2 regions of the Nonomuraea rubra genome follow, and region 2 is predicted to be linked to the other one. Evidence: riboswitches for the same ligand, from Rfam matches in the RefSeq annotation. Region 2 holds a riboswitch; the other holds the start of a gene.

Region 1 (7,891 bases), about 12 Mb from region 2:
CTTGGCGTTACGCACGGCGTCCTCGATGCGGTGCTTGCGCTCCTTCAGCTCGACCTCGGTCGCGGCACCGGCCTTGATGACCGCCACGCCACCGGCGAGCTTGGCCAGGCGCTCCTGGAGCTTCTCACGGTCGTAGTCGGAGTCGGTCCGCTCGATCTCGGCGCGGATCTCGTTGACCCGGCCGGAGATCTGCTCGGCGTCACCGGCACCGTCGACGATCGTGGTCTCGTCCTTGGTCACGACCACCTTGCGGGCGCGGCCCAGCAGGTCGAGGGTGGCGGTCTCCAGCTTGAGGCCGACCTCCTCGGCGATGACCTGACCACCGGTCAGGATCGCGATGTCGTTCAGCATCGCCTTGCGGCGGTCACCGAAGCCCGGCGCCTTGACGGCGACGGAGCGGAACAGGCCGCGGATCTTGTTCACGACCAGGGTCGCCAGGGCCTCGCCCTCGACGTCCTCGGCGATGATCAGCAGCGGCTTGCCCGACTGGACGACCTTGTCGAGCAGCGGCAGCAGGTCCTTGTTGGCGGAGACCTTGCTGTTGACGATCAGGATGTACGGGTCCTCGAGCACGGCCTCCATGCGGTCCGAGTCGGTGACGAAGTACATCGACGTCATGCCCTTGTCGAAGCGCATGCCCTCGGTGAGCTCGAGCTCCAGGCCGAAGGTGTTGCTCTCCTCGACGGTGATGACGCCTTCCTTGCCGACCTTGTCCATCGCCTCGGCGATAAGCGAGCCGATCTCGGCGTCGGCGGCGGAGATGGAGGCCGTGGAAGCGATCTGCTCCTTGGTCTCCACGTCCTTGGCCAGCTTGGAGAGCTCCTCGCTGACGCGCTCGACGGCCGCCTCGATGCCCTTCTTCAGGGCCATCGGGTTGGCGCCGGCGGCGACGTTGCGCAGGCCCTCACGCACCAGCGCCTGGGCGAGCACGGTGGCGGTCGTGGTGCCGTCGCCCGCGACGTCGTCCGTCTTCTTGGCGACTTCCTTGACCAGCTCGGCGCCGATCTTCTCCCACGGGTCCTCGAGCTCGATCTCCTTGGCGATGGACACACCGTCGTTGGTGATCGTGGGAGCGCCCCACTTCTTCTCCAGCACGACGTTGCGGCCCTTGGGGCCGAGGGTCACCTTGACGGCGTCGGCGAGCTGGTTCATACCGCGCTCGAGACCGCGCCGGGCGTCCTCGTCAAACGCGATCATCTTGGCTGCCATAAGGCTAGACCTCCCACATGCAGGGTGGCTTGTCGTGGACCGAGCCGACGCCCGCGACGGCATGGGTCAGCATCTCCGTTCGGCAGACCCCATCGTCTCGATCCGGTGTTGGCACTCTGCTGCACAGAGTGCCAACGAACTGTTTAGCACTCTACCCTGCCGAGTGCAAGCGAACGCCACCCCGCCCGGCATTCCCGCCCAGGTCAATCAGTCGGTACGGCGAGCCGCGCGGAGCGGCTCGCCGTACGCGAGTCGGCGAAAGAGAGGTGACGGCTCGCGCGGACTGCGTTGCCGCGCGATCCCGCCCGGTGCATACCAGCTTGGACGTTCAGACCGTGCGGACGGACTCCGCCTGCGGCCCCTTCTGGCCCTGCGTGATCTCGAACTCGACACGCTGCCCCTGTTCGAGAGAGCGGTACCCGTCCATCATGATCGCTGAGTAATGGACGAATACATCCTTACCACCGTCTACCGCGATGAAGCCGTAGCCCTTGTCCGCGTTGAACCACTTGACGGTGCCCTGCGCCACTTCCGACTCCTCTTACTGGTCTCCCAGATCTCGCCCATTCCTCCGCGGGACCTGTAATCGTATGACTTAACGGAAAAGCAGCCAGACGATCGCCCTCGACCATACCTGTGGCACGGGGTTTGGCAACAGAGTCAATCCGCAAACTGCCTATTTCTTCGCAGTACAGGTGGTTCAACGTTGAATTGCCAGGGAAAAGGAGAAGGCGCCCACTAGGGGCGCCTTCAAGTGGGTAGGTCTCCGGGGCTCAGCCGCCGGCGACCGCCGGGATGATGGAGATCTGAGTGCCCTCAGGGGCCGGCGTGTCGAGGCCTTCGGCGAAACGGACGTCCTCTTCCCCAACGTAAACGTTGACGAAACGACGAATCTTGCCCGATTCATCCAGAATTCTCGCGCCGATCCCCGGGTAGTCGGAGTCGAGCTTGGCGAGCACGTCACGAAGAGTCGCGCCTTCGCCACTGACCTCCGCGTTCCCCCCGGTGTACGTGCGCAGAATGGTGGGAATCCGCACAGAAACGCTCATGGTTCTAATCGCCTTTCCTGGTTGTCAGACAGTCGCGCGGAACGCGTCGAGAGAGGGCTTGATCACGGCGGTGGGCTCGACGGCCTCACCGGTGAGCACGTCGAGCGTCTTGAGCCCGTCGCCGGTGTTGAGCACCACGGTCTCCGCCTCGGGGTCGAGCACCCCGCTCTCGGTGAGCTTCTTCAGCACGCCGACGGTGACCCCGCCGGCGGTCTCGGCGAAAATGCCTTCCGTCGAGGCCAGCAGCTTCATCGCGGCCACGATCTCGGCGTCCGTGACGTCCTCGACGCCGCCTCCGGTACGCCGGGCGATGTCCAGCACGTACGGCCCGTCGGCGGGGTTGCCGATGGCCAGCGACTTGGCGATGGTGTCGGGCTTGACCGGCTGCACGACGTCGTGCCCCGCCTTGTAGGCCGTGGACACGGGCGAGCACCCGAGGGCCTGGGCCCCGAAGACCTTGTACGGGGTGTCCTCCACCAGGCCCAGCCTCACCAGCTCCTTGAAGCCCTTGTCGATCTTCGTGAGCTGGGAGCCGGAGGCGATGGGGATGATGATCTGCTCGGGCAGCCGCCAGCCGAGCTGCTCGGCGATCTCGTACGCGAGCGTCTTGGAGCCCTCGGCGTAGTAGGGCCGCAGGTTCACGTTGACGAAGCCCCACTTGTCGCCCATGGGGTCGCCGATCAGCTCCGAGCAGAACCGGTTGACCTCGTCGTACGTGCCGTCGATGCCGATCAGCCGCCCGCCGAACACGCGGGCCATGGCGATCTTGGCCTTCTCCAGGTTGGCCGGGATGAACACGCACGCGTCGAGCCCGGCCCGCGCGGCGGCCGCGGTGACGGCGCCGGCCAGGTTGCCCGTGGAGGAGCAGGAAAGGGTGTGGAAACCGAAGTTGCGGGCCGCCTCGACGGCCATGGCCACGACCCGGTCCTTGAAGGAGTGGGTGGGGTTGCCCGAGTCATCCTTCACGTAAAGGGACTTGATGCCGAGCGCGCGCCCCAGGTTTCCGGCCTTGACCAATTTCGTCCAACCGGGGTTCATATTGGGCTTACTGGCCACGTCCGCGGGAACGGGCAGCAGCGAGCGGTAACGCCAGATGTTCGCGGGACCCGATTCGATCTCCGCGCGGGACACGTCACCGAAGTCGTAGGCCGCCTCCAGCGGCCCGAAACACTCCTGGCACGCGAAGCTCGGGCCCAGCGGGTAACGGGCGCCGCACTCGCGGCAGGACAGAGCGACGGCAGGACCAAAGTCGAGCGACATGAAGCGAGGCCTTCCCTCATCTTCGCCCACGGCCACCTTGACCGCGAACCGGAATTGGCACCTTGTCCCGGTCGGCCTCGCCAGGTCGCGAGTCGAAAGCCGGGAGGGTTGCCGGGGCTTCGCAGGGCCGGTCCCTCCACCCCTCTGGATGAGCAATATGAAGTTGTTGAAATGGACTCTACCCGCTTAAGTGCCCGAAATGACCACTCGTCTCAACATGCGAGACAAGCAGTCTCAGCGATAGTCCTCACCGAGCACGCCCTGCACGTATTTGCGGGCCTGATGAATCCGGGATTTCGCCGTGCCCAGCGGGATGTTGAGCTGCTCGGCCACCTCGTTGTAGTCGAGCTGGACGATGTCGCGCAGCACCAGTGCCTGCGCCAGGTCGGGCTTGTCGGCCTCCAGCGCCTCCATCGCGTCGAGCAGGTCGAGCCGCGACCCCGCGATCACGCTGACCCGCCGCGCGTCGGGCTTCTGCATGGGCAGCTCGTCGGAGGTCTGCTCGGCCGCCCTGCGCTTCAGCGACCGGTACGTGGTGCGCGCGCAGTTGGCCGTCACGATGTGCAGCCACGTGCTGAACCTCGCCCGACCCTCGAAGCGCCCGATGTTGCGCGCCACCGCCAGCAACGTATCCTGCGAGGCCTCCTCCGCGTCCTGGTGATAGGGGAGGATCCGGGCGCAGTGTCGCATCACATCCGGCTCAATCCGCGCGAGGAGCTCGCCAAGTGCGCGATGATCTCCCGCAGCAGCGGAGCGGGCGAGTTCCTCGGTTAGCTCATCAAGCGCCATAGCTGGGATCCTATGATCGAAGGGAGCCGAGATGAACAGCGTCCTGCTGGCCTCGAACAGAGGGCCTGTCTCCTTCACCGTCTCCGACGACGGCGAGCTGACGATGAGACGCGGCGGCGGCGGCCTCGTCTCGGGATTGTCGGGCGTGGCCAAGGACGACGGCGTGCTCTGGGTCTGCGCCGCGCTGTCCGACGGCGACCGCAGCGCCGTCCGGCTGGCCACCGGAGGCCGCATCGACCACGCCGGCTACGACACCGGCCCGCTGCGGATGCTGGACATCCCGCCCGCCACCTTCCACCGCGCCTACAACGCCGTGGCCAACTCCACCCTGTGGTTCGTCAACCACCTGCTCTACGACATCCCCAACTCGCCCAACTTCGGCACCAGGTTCGAGCGCGAGTGGGAGTCGTACCGCGACTACAACGGCGCGTTCGCGCTGGCGCTGGCCGAGGAGGCCGGGCACGGCGCCCGCGTGATGGTGCAGGACTACCACCTGACGCTCACCCCCGCCATGCTCCGCGCCGAGCGGCCCGACCTGCGCATCGCGCACTTCAGCCACACCCCGTGGGCGCCGCCCGAGTACTTCTCGCTGCTGCCGGACGACGTGGCGGGCGAGGTCCTGGAAGGCATCCTGGGGGCCGATCACGCCGGGTTCCTCACCGACAGGTGGGCTCAGGCGTTCATGGACTGCTGCGAGCGGCTCCTGGGCGCGGAGGCCGACCGGGTGGGGCGCAGCGTCACGTACGAGGGCAGGACCACCCGCATCGGCGTGCACAGCCTCGGCGTCGACGGCGACGCGCTATGGCAGCGGGCCTGCGAGCCCGATGTCGAGTCGCACATGACCGCGCTGCGGGAGCAGGTCGGCGACCGCAAGCTGATCGTCCGCATCGACCGCACCGAGCTGTCGAAGAACATCGTGCGCGGGCTGATCGCCTACCGTGAGTTCCTCGCCGCGCACCCCGAGTGGCACGGGCGGGTCGTGCACCTCGCCTTCGCCTACCCCAGCCGCCACGACCTGCCCGAATACCGCGAGTACACCGCGTCCGTGCAGCGCTGCGCCCAGCAGATCGAGGACGAGTACGCCACCGAGGACTGGGACCCGCTGATACTCAACGTCAACGACGACTACCCGCGTTCGCTGGCCGCGTACCGGATGGCCGACGTGCTGCTGGTCAACCCCATCCGCGACGGCATGAACCTGGTCGCCAAGGAGGGCCCGATCCTGTCGCCGCGGTGCGCGCTGGTGCTCTCCCGCGAGGCCGGCGCCGCCGCCGAGCTCGGCGCGCACGCCCTCGTGGTCAACCCCTACGACATCAGCGGCACCGCCGCCGCGCTGCACGGCGCGCTCGTCATGCCGGAGGACGAGCGCCGCATGCGCCGCGACAAGCTGCACGCCGCCGCCACCGCCCTGCCACCGCAGAAGTGGCTCGCGGCCCAGCTCGAAGCCCTCACCTAACATGGGAGGGCAAGGTCAGTCCGATCACCGGGAGGCTGCCGGGTGAGCACGGCCTTATCGCCCGTCCGTCTGATCAGAGACCGCCCTACCTGGCTCATCTACCTCCAGCTCAGCACCTTCGCCACCTTCGTGTACGGCCTCAGCGCCGCCGTGCCGCTGCTGCGCGCCGACCAGGGCACCTCGGCCACCGTCGCGGGCCTGCACGGCACCTCCATGGCCGCGGGCACGATCGCCGCCGGGCTGCTGCTCCCCCTGCTCACCCGTACGTACGGGCGGCGCGCGACGAGCTGGATCGGGATGGCGGGAATGAGCGCCGGCATGCTCACGATCTTCGCCACCGACGCGCTGCCGCTCACCCTGCTGGGGTACGGCGTGGCCGGTGGGTTCGGGTCGGTGATGCTCTACACCGCCATGGCGGCGCTCAGCGACCATCACGGGGCTGCCGGGGCGGCCGCGTTGAGCGAGGCGAACGCGGTGGCCGTGGTGGCGGGGATGGGGATGACGTTCGGGCTCAGCCTGATCGGGCAGAGCACGGTCGGCTGGCGGGTCGCGCTGCTGGCCACGCCGGTCATGACCGTACTGCTCGCACTGGCCATGGGCCGGGTCTGGCCCGGCCCCCGCCCCACCGCCCCGCCCGACTCCGCGACCGGCCCGCACGACGCTGCGACCGGCGCGGGCCCGAGTGGCCTGACTGAAGAAGCCACCGGTGCCGCGGCTCGGGTCGGGTGGCGGTTCCAGTTGGCGGGGCTGGTGTTGTTCTGCTGCGTGGCGCTGGAGTTCACGTTCAACCTGTGGGCGGCGGAGCTGCTCGCTCTCAGCACCGGGCTGTCCACGGTCGCGGCGGCGACCGGGCTGACGGCGTTCATCGCGGGCATGGCGGCGGGCAGGTTCGCGGGGGCGCAGCTCGCGCTGCGGCTGCCCCGGGCGCCGCTGTTCGCGGGGGCGCTGGGGCTGACGCTGGCCGGCTGGCTGGTGTTCTGGACGAGCGGCCAGCCGGTGCTGTCCTACGCCGGGCTGGTGATCTGCGGGCTCGGCGTAGCCCTGCACTTCCCGCTCGCGCTGGACGCGCTGATCGCCGGCGCGGGCGGCCGGGCCGACCTGGCGGCGGCGGCCTCACCCATCTGGGCGGGCGCCGCCATGGCGATCGGGCCGCTGGTGCTCGGCGCGCTGGCCGACGGCTTCGGCACCCGGAGCGCGTTCCTGATGGTGCCGGTGCTCATCGGCCTCGCGGTCGCCGGGGTGCTCGTGCCCGGCCGGCGCGGATGAGCGGGAAGTCCCCGGGCCGGGCACAGGTGAGCGGACGTGCCCGGGCCGGGTGCATGTGAGCCGGGGGCTGTGCTACCGCCAGTCGGCGTGCTTGAGCGTGTCGGCCAGGCCCGGCGTGTTCCACTGGTCCACGACGAGGATCTTCGACTTCGGCAGGTACCACTCGCGCTGCGTGAAGCGCTTGTACACCTTGGTGCTGGAGTAGGAGACGCACTTGGACTGCCATGCGTTGTAGGCCGCCTTGTGCCCGGGCCCGACCTGGCGCAGCCCCCGGCTGACCTTGGGCCCGATCACCTCGCCCCACTTGTCGTTGAAGGGGCAGGGCTGCACGTCGCTGGCCGTGTAGAACGGCCGCTTGCCGGTGTAGGCGCCGAAGCCCTCCGCGCCGATCTTGATGTACTTCGGTCCGAGGATGTAGAACGAGTCGCACTCCGGCGTGCTCCACCCCTGGGCCTTGCCGCACTTGCCGGTGACCACCTGGACGGCGTCGGCGCCGAACCGGTGGACCACCCACTGGATCGGGACGTAGAGCGTCATGCCCCTGAACGTGAGCTGCTGGGCGGGAGCGGCACCGGCAGGCAGCGAGGAGGTGAGGAGGGTGGCCGCGGCCACCCCGGTGGCGGCCACGACGGCGAGGTAACGCTTGTGCATGCGACCGACCCTAGGGACCGCGACTTGCAGATCAGTCACCAACGACTGAAACCGCGCGGAGGAACCCGCTCAGGGACGGCTGAAAGCGGAGTCAGGGACGGCTGAAAGCGGCGGAACCCGCTCAGGAACGGCTGAAGGCGGAGGCCAGCTCGGCGAGCAGCGCCACCACTCCCTCGGGCCCGTCCACCACGATGTCGGCCCGCTCGGCCAG
Region 2 (7,891 bases):
CGTTGTGCAGGATGAGGTTCTCGATGTCGGGGACCCGGCGGCGGGTCTCGGCGACGGTGGCGGAGACGCGGTCGAGCCAGCCGTACGGCAGGTCCTCCTTGAGCCCGCCGACCCGGTTGAACATGTAGTGCATGCGCCCGCCGGAGATCTCCTCCATCACGGCCTGGATGCGCTCGCGCTCGTTGAAGGAGTAGAACAGCGGCGTCATCGCGCCCAGTTCGAGGGGGTAGGAGCCGAGGAACATCAGGTGGTTGAGCGCCCGGTTGAGCTCGGCCAGCAGCGTACGCGCCCACACGGCCCGCACCGGCGGCTCCATGCCCAGCATGCGCTCGGCGGCGAGCACCACGCCCAGCTCGTTGGCGAAGCCCGACAGCCAGTCGTGCCGGTTGGCCAGCATGATGATCTGACGGTAGTCGCGCACCTCGAACAGCTTCTCCGCGCCCCGGTGCATGTAGCCGATGATCGGCTCGGCGGTGGCGATGCGCTCGCCGTCGAGCGTCAGCCGGAGCCTGAGGACGCCGTGGGTGGACGGGTGCTGGGGGCCGATGTTGAGGATCATGTCCTCGGTGGCCAGCTCTTTCGCGCCCGCGCCGATTCCGACCACTCGTTCCGTCATACGGGCCATGCTGCCACCGACCACGGTGGTGATCCAGCGCGGGGGCAGGTCAAGAGATGGTATGGAAACGCATCGTGAAGCCGGACATGGGGAGGAATACCGGGAACGGGGGGAGAAAACACCATGAAGAGAGTTCTCTTTGATGTCGCGGCACTGATCGCGCGCGTCGCGACCGGCGTGATCTTCGTGGCACACGGCTGGCAGAAGTGGCAGAGCGGGCTGGGTGCCACGACACAGGGCTTCAGGGAGATGGGGATCCCGACGCCCGAGCTGGCCGCCGGTTACGCGACCGTCGTCGAGACCGTTGGCGGCATCTTCCTGATCCTGGGCCTGCTGGTACGCCCGGTGGCGCTGCTGTTGCTGATCAACATGCTCGGCGCGATCATGTTCGTGCACGGTACCAAGGGCGTGATGGTCGGCGAGGGCGGCTGGGAGCTGACAGGAGCCCTCGGCGCGCTCAGCCTGCTGTTCCTGGCGCTGGGGGGTGGCCGGATCAGCCTGGACGCCATCTTCGGCGCGATCTTCCGCAGGCGTGCCGAGCGGCGTACGGCCGAGGAGGAGCTGACGGCCTACGGGCCGGGCAGGACGACCGCCGCGGGCACGACGGCAGGCGGAGTGGCCGGCACGACGACCACCGGCGGCCCCACCACGACCACCGGCGGCCCCACGACGCCCGCTCCCGCGCCCGGCGAGCAGCCCGAGGTGCCCCGGCAGCCGGACGCGCCCAGCACGGCACCCAGCTCTGGGAGGCTCAACGACGACGACATGCGGGAGATCGACGCCCTCGTCTCCGACGAGCCACCGCAGCACCGCAAGCCGCCGAACGGCTGACCGGCCCAGCCGGACCTAGAGGCGGGAGACCAGGTCACGCACGGCCTCGATCAGCCGGTCCACGTGCTCCTGCGTGGTGCCGATCCCGATCGAGGCCCTCACCGCCGACGCGGTGTCGTCGTCACAACCACCATCGGCGGAGTCCAGCAGATGCCGCACGAACGGGTGCGCGCAGAACTTCCCGTCGCGCACCCCGATGCCGTACTCGCCGGACAGCGCCTCGGCCACCTCGCGGGCCGAGTACCCGGCCACGGTGAACGACACGATGCCGACCCGCGGGTGGTCGTCCCCCCACAGCGACAGCTCCCGTACACCCGCGATCGAGCCCAGCCCCGCTCGCAACCGCGCGATCAGCCGCTCCTCCTCGCGGACCAGCTCGGTCCACCCGGTGGCGGTCAGCGCGTCGCACGCGGCCGCCAGGGCGATGGCGCCCAGCACGTTCGGGGTGCCCGCCTCGTGCCGCGGCTCCGGGTCGTCGTGCCACTCGACGTCCTCCCCGACCGAGCGCACCGCGCCCCCGCCCTTGAGGTACGGAGTCCCCTCCGCCAGCCAGTCCCGCCGCCCGACCAGCACCCCGGCGCCGAACGGCGCGTACAGCTTGTGCCCGGAGAAGGCCACGTAGTCCAGGTCGAGCGCCGTCAGGTTGAGCTTGCGATGCGGTACGAGCTGCGCCGCGTCCACCAGGATGCGGGCCCCGTGCCGGTGCGCGATGTGGGCCAGGGCGGCGATCGGCCACAGCTCGCCGGTCACGTTGGAGGCGGCGGTGACCACGAGCAGCTTCGGCCCGTCGATCCCGGCCAGCGCCTCGTCCGCGGCGCGCACGGCCTCGCCGGGGAAGGCGGGCGGCGCCAGCCGTACGGCCTGGGGCCAGGGCAGCAGGGAGGCGTGGTGCTCGGTGTCGAAGACCACGGCGGTGGTGCCTGCCGGCAGGCAGCCGGCCAGCAGGTTCGTGGCATCGGTGGTGTTGCGGGTGAAGATCACGGCATCGTCCGGCCGGGCGCCGACGAACGCCCTGACCGTGTGGCGGGCCTGCTCGTACCTGGCGGTGGTGAGCTGCGAGGCGTAACCGGCGCCGCGGTGGACGCTGGAGTAGGCCGGGAGCGCGGCGGCGACGGCGGCGCTGACCGGCTCCAGACAGGGCGCGCTGGCGGCGTAGTCCAGGTTGGCGTACCCGACGAGCCGGCCGCCCTTGACGGGCACTTCCAGATCGGCGCCGATCACGGCGGGGATCGGCCGGCCGGCCGAGGTGGCCGGAGCGGTCCCGGCGGCGGCGTCACGGGCGGAGCTGAAGATCGTGAGCGTGGACACGGCAAACCTCCTGCGGGGTCATCGGACCCCTGGGAGCAGCCACGGAGCCCGCGCTTGCCCGCCACACCTCGTGGCGGACCAGGTCTTCACCCGGGGCACCCCGCCGCGGACGCGAGGGTTGCCGGCCAGCTAGCCGGGGCTTGTCGCTGGCACTCATGACCTACGTCGTGAACTATAACCGACAGCCGGGCAGGAAACGCAAGACCGCGAACTAATGCCACCTGTGACTCGTTGCTACCGGGAAACCCCCGAAATGTCCCCCCTGAGTCATGGAGGTGAGCAGATGTTGGACTGGGTGACCGACCCGAACATCTGGATCGGCTTCTTCACCCTTGTCGCCCTGGAGATCGTGCTCGGGATCGACAACATCATCTTCATCTCCATCCTGGCCGGCAAGCTGCCCCCTGAACAGCGGGACCGGGCCAGGGTGCTCGGTCTGGCCGCGGCCCTCATCAGCCGGCTGCTCCTGCTGCTCGGCCTGTCGTGGGTGGTCCAGCTCACCGAGCCGCTGTTCTCCGTACTCGGCCACGAGATCTCGGGGCGGGACCTGATCCTGCTGCTCGGCGGCCTGTTCCTGCTGGGCAAGAGCGTCACGGAGATCCACCACAGCATGGAGGGACCCTCCGGCAAGGACGGCAAGCAGGCCGCCGCGGCCTCGTTCGCCTCGGTGATCGTGCAGATCATGGTGCTGGACATCGTGTTCTCGCTGGACTCCGTCATCACCGCGGTCGGCATGGTGGACGAGATCGGCGTGATGATCGCGGCCGTCGTGGTGTCGGTGGCGGTGATGTTGTTCGCCTCCGGGCCGATCAGCAGGTTCGTGGACCAGCACCCGACGATCAAGATGCTGGCGCTGGCCTTCCTGGTGCTGATCGGCGTGGTGCTCGTCGCCGAGGGGCTCGACCAGCACATCCCGAAGGGGTACATCTACTTCGCGATGGCGTTCTCGGTCATCGTGGAGCTGCTCAACATCCGGATGCGCGGCAGGCACACCAAGCAGGTGGAAGGCGATCCTAAGATGCAGTAGTGGGCTTTGATCCTTGGAATCCGGATTTCGTGGCTTACCCGTACAGGGTTTACGACGAGTTGAGGCGCGAGGCGCCCGTCAGCTACTTCGAGCCGACGGGCCAGTGGCTCATCGCCCGGCACGCCGACGTGAACGCGCTGCTCAGGGACCGCCGGCTGGGCCGCTCGTACCTGCACGTGGCCACCCACGAGGAGTTCGGCAGGCCGCCGGAGCCGGAGTTCCAGGAGCCGTTCTGGCGCGTGATCAGGGCGGGCATGCTCGACGTGGAGCCGCCGGTGCACACCAGGCTGCGCCGGCTGGTCTCCAGGGCGTTCACGCCCCGCATGGTCGAGTCGCTGCGCCCCCGCGTCCGGGCAATCGCCGGGAGCCTGGTGGACGCTTTCGTGGAAAAGGGCGGCGGTGACCTGATCGCCGAGGTCGCCGAGCCGCTTCCGGTCACCGTGATCGCGGAGATGCTCGGCATCCCGGACCAGGACCGCCACCTGCTGCGCCCCTGGTCCGCCGACATCTGCGGCATGTACGAGCTCAACCCGTCCCCCGAGGCCCAGCACACCGCGGTCCGCGCGGCCTCGGAGTTCTCCGGCTACCTCAAGACCCTGGCCGCCCAGCGCCGGCGCAGCCCCGGCGACGACCTCGTCAGCGCGCTCGCCCAGATCGACGAGCTGACCGAGGACGAGCTGGTCGGCACCTGCGTCCTGCTGCTCAACGCCGGTCACGAGGCCACGGTGAACGTGACGGGTAACGGCTGGTGGTCCCTGTTCCGGAACCCCGGCGAGCTGGACAGGCTGCGCGCCGACCGCTCCCTGCTGCCCACGGCGGTGGAGGAGCTGATGCGCTGGGACACGCCGCTGCAGATGTTCGAGCGCTGGGTGCTGGAGGACATCGAGGTGCACGGCGTGCGGATCCCGCGCGGCTCGGAGGTGGCGCTGCTGTTCGGCTCGGCGAACAGGGACCCGGCCGTGTTCGCCGACCCGGACCGGCTCGACGTGGGCCGGGCCGACAACCCGCACATCTCCTTCGGCGCCGGGATCCACTTCTGCCTCGGCGCGCCGCTGGCCAGGATCGAGCTGATGGAGTCGTTCGGCGCGCTGCTCGACCGGGCGGCCACGCTGGAGCTGCGGCACGAGCCCTCCTGGAAGCCGGGCTACGTCATCCGCGGCCTGCACGCGCTGGAGCTCACCGCCACCGCCTGAGACCGGTTCGCGCCGGAGCCGAGAGGAGCGGCCGACTTCGACCGGCCGAGCCAGCCGGACATCGCCGCAGACCGTTTCACTTCGACTGGCTGAGCCAGCCGAACCCGCCGAGCCCGGACGCGTCGATCAGCTCGCCCTCCTCCGAGGCCCGCGCCAGGGCCCGGAGGTAGCCGCGCGGATCGCTGCGGGCCAGCTCCAGCGGCGGCCGCTCGCCGGTGAGCCCCAGCTCCCGCAGCGCCTCCCGCTGTGTGGACAAGGTTGTGGATATCGCACCGGCCCGCCGCCCGGCCTCCGCGCACGCGTCGAGCGCGACGTGCGCGGTGATGTCGCAGGTCCCGTCGGGTACGGGCGTGACGACCGCCCCGTCGCGATACCCGGTCAGCGTGCCGTGCAGCGGCCGGTTGTCCACAGGGTGTGCATAATCGATGGCGATCGCCCGCCCCCTGGTGAGACGGACGAGCACCGACGCCCACGCCTCGTCGCGCGGTCGCCCGATCTCGGCCCGCGAGCCCACGCGGCCGAGCGGCCACCACCGCTCCAGCCAGCTCCGGTCGGCCGGCCGCAGCGGGCCGCCGACGTGCTCCTCGCCCGTGTGCACGTTGACCATGACCAGCCGCGGCCCCTCGGAGGTCTGCTCGACCACGTCGAGCGGCACGTTGTCCAGCCACTCGTTGGCGATCGCCAGCCCGGTGATCTCCGTCGGCAGGACCGGCGACCACTCGATCCGCTCGGGCAGCCCCGCCGGTCTGGGCGAGAGGTCCACGGCCGTGACGCGCAGCCGGTCGCGCAGCCGGGGCTCGGCCGCCTCCAGCACCTGCGTGACCAGCACGCCCTCGCCCGCGCCGATGTCGACCAGGTCGAGCACGTCTGGTTCGCCCAGGTCCGCGTCCACCTCCGCGAGCAGCGCCAGGACCGCGCCGGCGAAGGCCGCCGAGGCGCTGACGGAGGTGCGGAAGTGGCCCGACGGGCGTTCGCGGAGGTAAAAGCCCTCCTCGCCGTACAGCGCGCGCTCCGTTGCGACGCGCCAGGTGAGCCACATGCCTGGACTATCTCATGACTCGCGACAGGCACGCACCGTCATCATATGACTACTCAAGGTCGTGAACTTGCGGTAGCGTTTACCCATTGTCACCGAGTGGTCGCGTTCCGCCAACCCCCAATTGGCCGATCCCGGTCACTCCCGACCATGCACCCGCGGTCCCGTGCCGCGAAACCGAGAGGAGCCCTCATGCTGAAGAAGGTCCTGGTCGTCACCGGAGCCGTCGCCATGATGTCGCTGGCCGTCCCGGCGCACGCCGACATCATCACCGACGGCGCAGGCGGTGTGCTCTCCGGCAACCAGGTGGTCGCCCCGATCACCGCGCCGATCAACATCTGCGGCAACGCCGTGGCCGTCATCGGCGTCGCGGTCGCCGGCTGCAAGGGTGGCGCCGGCGTGCACGCCCCTCACCACTACTGATGGGAAAAGAGCCCGGGCCGACGCAGGTCGGCCCGGGCTCGTCCCCCGGCCGGTCAGTCGGCGGATGACCGGCCGGCGCACCTCCAAGGGGTCGCATCGTGCGGGCGTCGGGCCTCGATCCGGGACTCGGCGCCCGCTGCCATGCGATGAACCCCTCTCCTCATCTCTTCCGACAGGGGGTGCACGTTTTGTATGCCCTTGTCGCTTTTGCGAATAACTCAACGCGCGGCAAAACACCGGTCACGCTCGTCACTCTGAGAGGCCGTTACGCTGGTCGGCAGTGCCATCACGGTCGACAGGGGTGAGACGTCATGGACGCAGGGGATCGCCCGGCACGGCTGACCGTCGGCGTGCTCGGGGCGGGCAAGGTCGGCTCCGCTCTCGGCGCCGCGTTGGCGCAGGCCGGGCACAGGGTCGTGGCCGCCAGCGGCGTGTCCGACAACTCGCAGCGATGGGCGGCCGACCGGCTCGGCGTCACGCCGTCCCAGCCCGACGAGGTGGTGGCGGCGGCCCAGCTGGTCCTGCTCACCGTGCCCGACGACGCGCTGCCGCACCTTGTCAGCGGCCTGGCCGGCACCGGCGCCGACCTCCACGGCAAGATGCTGGTGCACACCAGCGGCGCGTACGGGCTGTCCGTGCTCGACCCGGCCGCCGAGGCAGGGGCGCTGCCGCTCGCGCTGCACCCGGTGATGACGTTCACCGGCAGGGACGACGACCTCAACAAGCTGACCGGCATCTCCTACGGCGTCACCGCCCCCGAGGTGCTGCGGCCCGTCGCCGAGGCCCTGGTGATCGAGATGGGTGGCGAGCCGGTGTGGATCGCCGACGCCGACCGCCCGCTCTACCACGCGGCCCTGGCCAACGCGGCCAACCACATGGTCACGCTCATCGCCGAGTCCTCCGACCTGCTGCGGGGCATCGGGGTCGAGCATCCGGGCCGCATGCTGGGCCCGCTGCTGGGCGCGGCCCTCGACAACGTGCTGCGGCTGGGCATCGCCGGGCTGACCGGCCCCGTCGTCCGCGGTGACGCGGGCACCGTGCGCAAGCACGTCGACGCGCTGATCCTGGCCGCGCCCGAGGCGGCCGACGCCTATGTCGCGCTGGCCAGGCTCACCGCGGACCGGGCGCTGGCCGCGGGGCTGCTCAAACCGGAGGAGGCGGAGCGGCTGCTCGACGCGCTGGGGGGCAATATATGGACCTGACCGTCGCGTTGGGAGGGCTGTTATGGAGCTGATCGTCGCCAGGGGCCGGGAAGACCTGGTCAAGGCGCGCCGTGGAGGCACGGTGGCGCTGGTGCCCACCATGGGCGCGCTCCACGAGGGCCACCGGTCGCTGATCAGGCAGGCCCGGGTGCGCGCCGATCAGGTCGTGGTCAGCATTTTCGTCAACCCCCTCCAATTTGGTCCTAACGAGGATTTTTCACGCTATCCACGTACATTTGAGTCCGATCTTGATGC

Evidence for each region. Region 2 has a riboswitch for S-adenosylmethionine ahead of HD593_RS59330 (aminotransferase class V-fold PLP-dependent enzyme). Riboswitches for the same ligand answer to the same signal wherever they lie in the genome.
Region 1: linked by a shared signal. The riboswitch ahead of thrC (threonine synthase) and the one ahead of HD593_RS59330 (aminotransferase class V-fold PLP-dependent enzyme) in region 2 are both predicted to bind S-adenosylmethionine.

Annotation. Positions count from the first base shown of each region.
Region 1 covers NZ_JACHMI010000001.1:385,847-393,737, reverse strand. The annotation lists gene groL (chaperonin GroEL) at 1-1,209, opposite strand, end outside; gene HD593_RS01830 (cold-shock protein) at 1,538-1,738, opposite strand; gene HD593_RS01825 (MoaD/ThiS family protein) at 1,983-2,258, opposite strand; gene thrC (threonine synthase) at 2,283-3,518, opposite strand; SAM riboswitch class I at 3,532-3,673, opposite strand; gene HD593_RS01815 (RNA polymerase sigma factor) at 3,753-4,307, opposite strand; gene HD593_RS01810 (alpha,alpha-trehalose-phosphate synthase (UDP-forming)) at 4,339-5,763, shown strand; gene HD593_RS01805 (MFS transporter) at 5,806-7,029, shown strand; gene HD593_RS01800 (hypothetical protein) at 7,102-7,680, opposite strand; gene otsB (trehalose-phosphatase) at 7,802-7,891, opposite strand, start outside.
Region 2 covers NZ_JACHMI010000001.1:12,756,966-12,764,856, forward strand. The annotation lists gene HD593_RS59320 (NADH-quinone oxidoreductase subunit D) at 1-616, opposite strand, end outside; gene HD593_RS59325 (DoxX family protein) at 740-1,447, shown strand; gene HD593_RS59330 (aminotransferase class V-fold PLP-dependent enzyme) at 1,463-2,755, opposite strand; SAM riboswitch class IV at 2,801-2,916, opposite strand; gene HD593_RS59335 (TerC family protein) at 3,039-3,782, shown strand; gene HD593_RS59340 (cytochrome P450) at 3,812-4,975, shown strand; gene HD593_RS59345 (SAM-dependent methyltransferase) at 5,052-6,014, opposite strand; gene HD593_RS59350 (chaplin family protein) at 6,204-6,434, shown strand; gene HD593_RS59355 (Rossmann-like and DUF2520 domain-containing protein) at 6,746-7,636, shown strand; gene panC (pantoate--beta-alanine ligase) at 7,659-7,891, shown strand, end outside.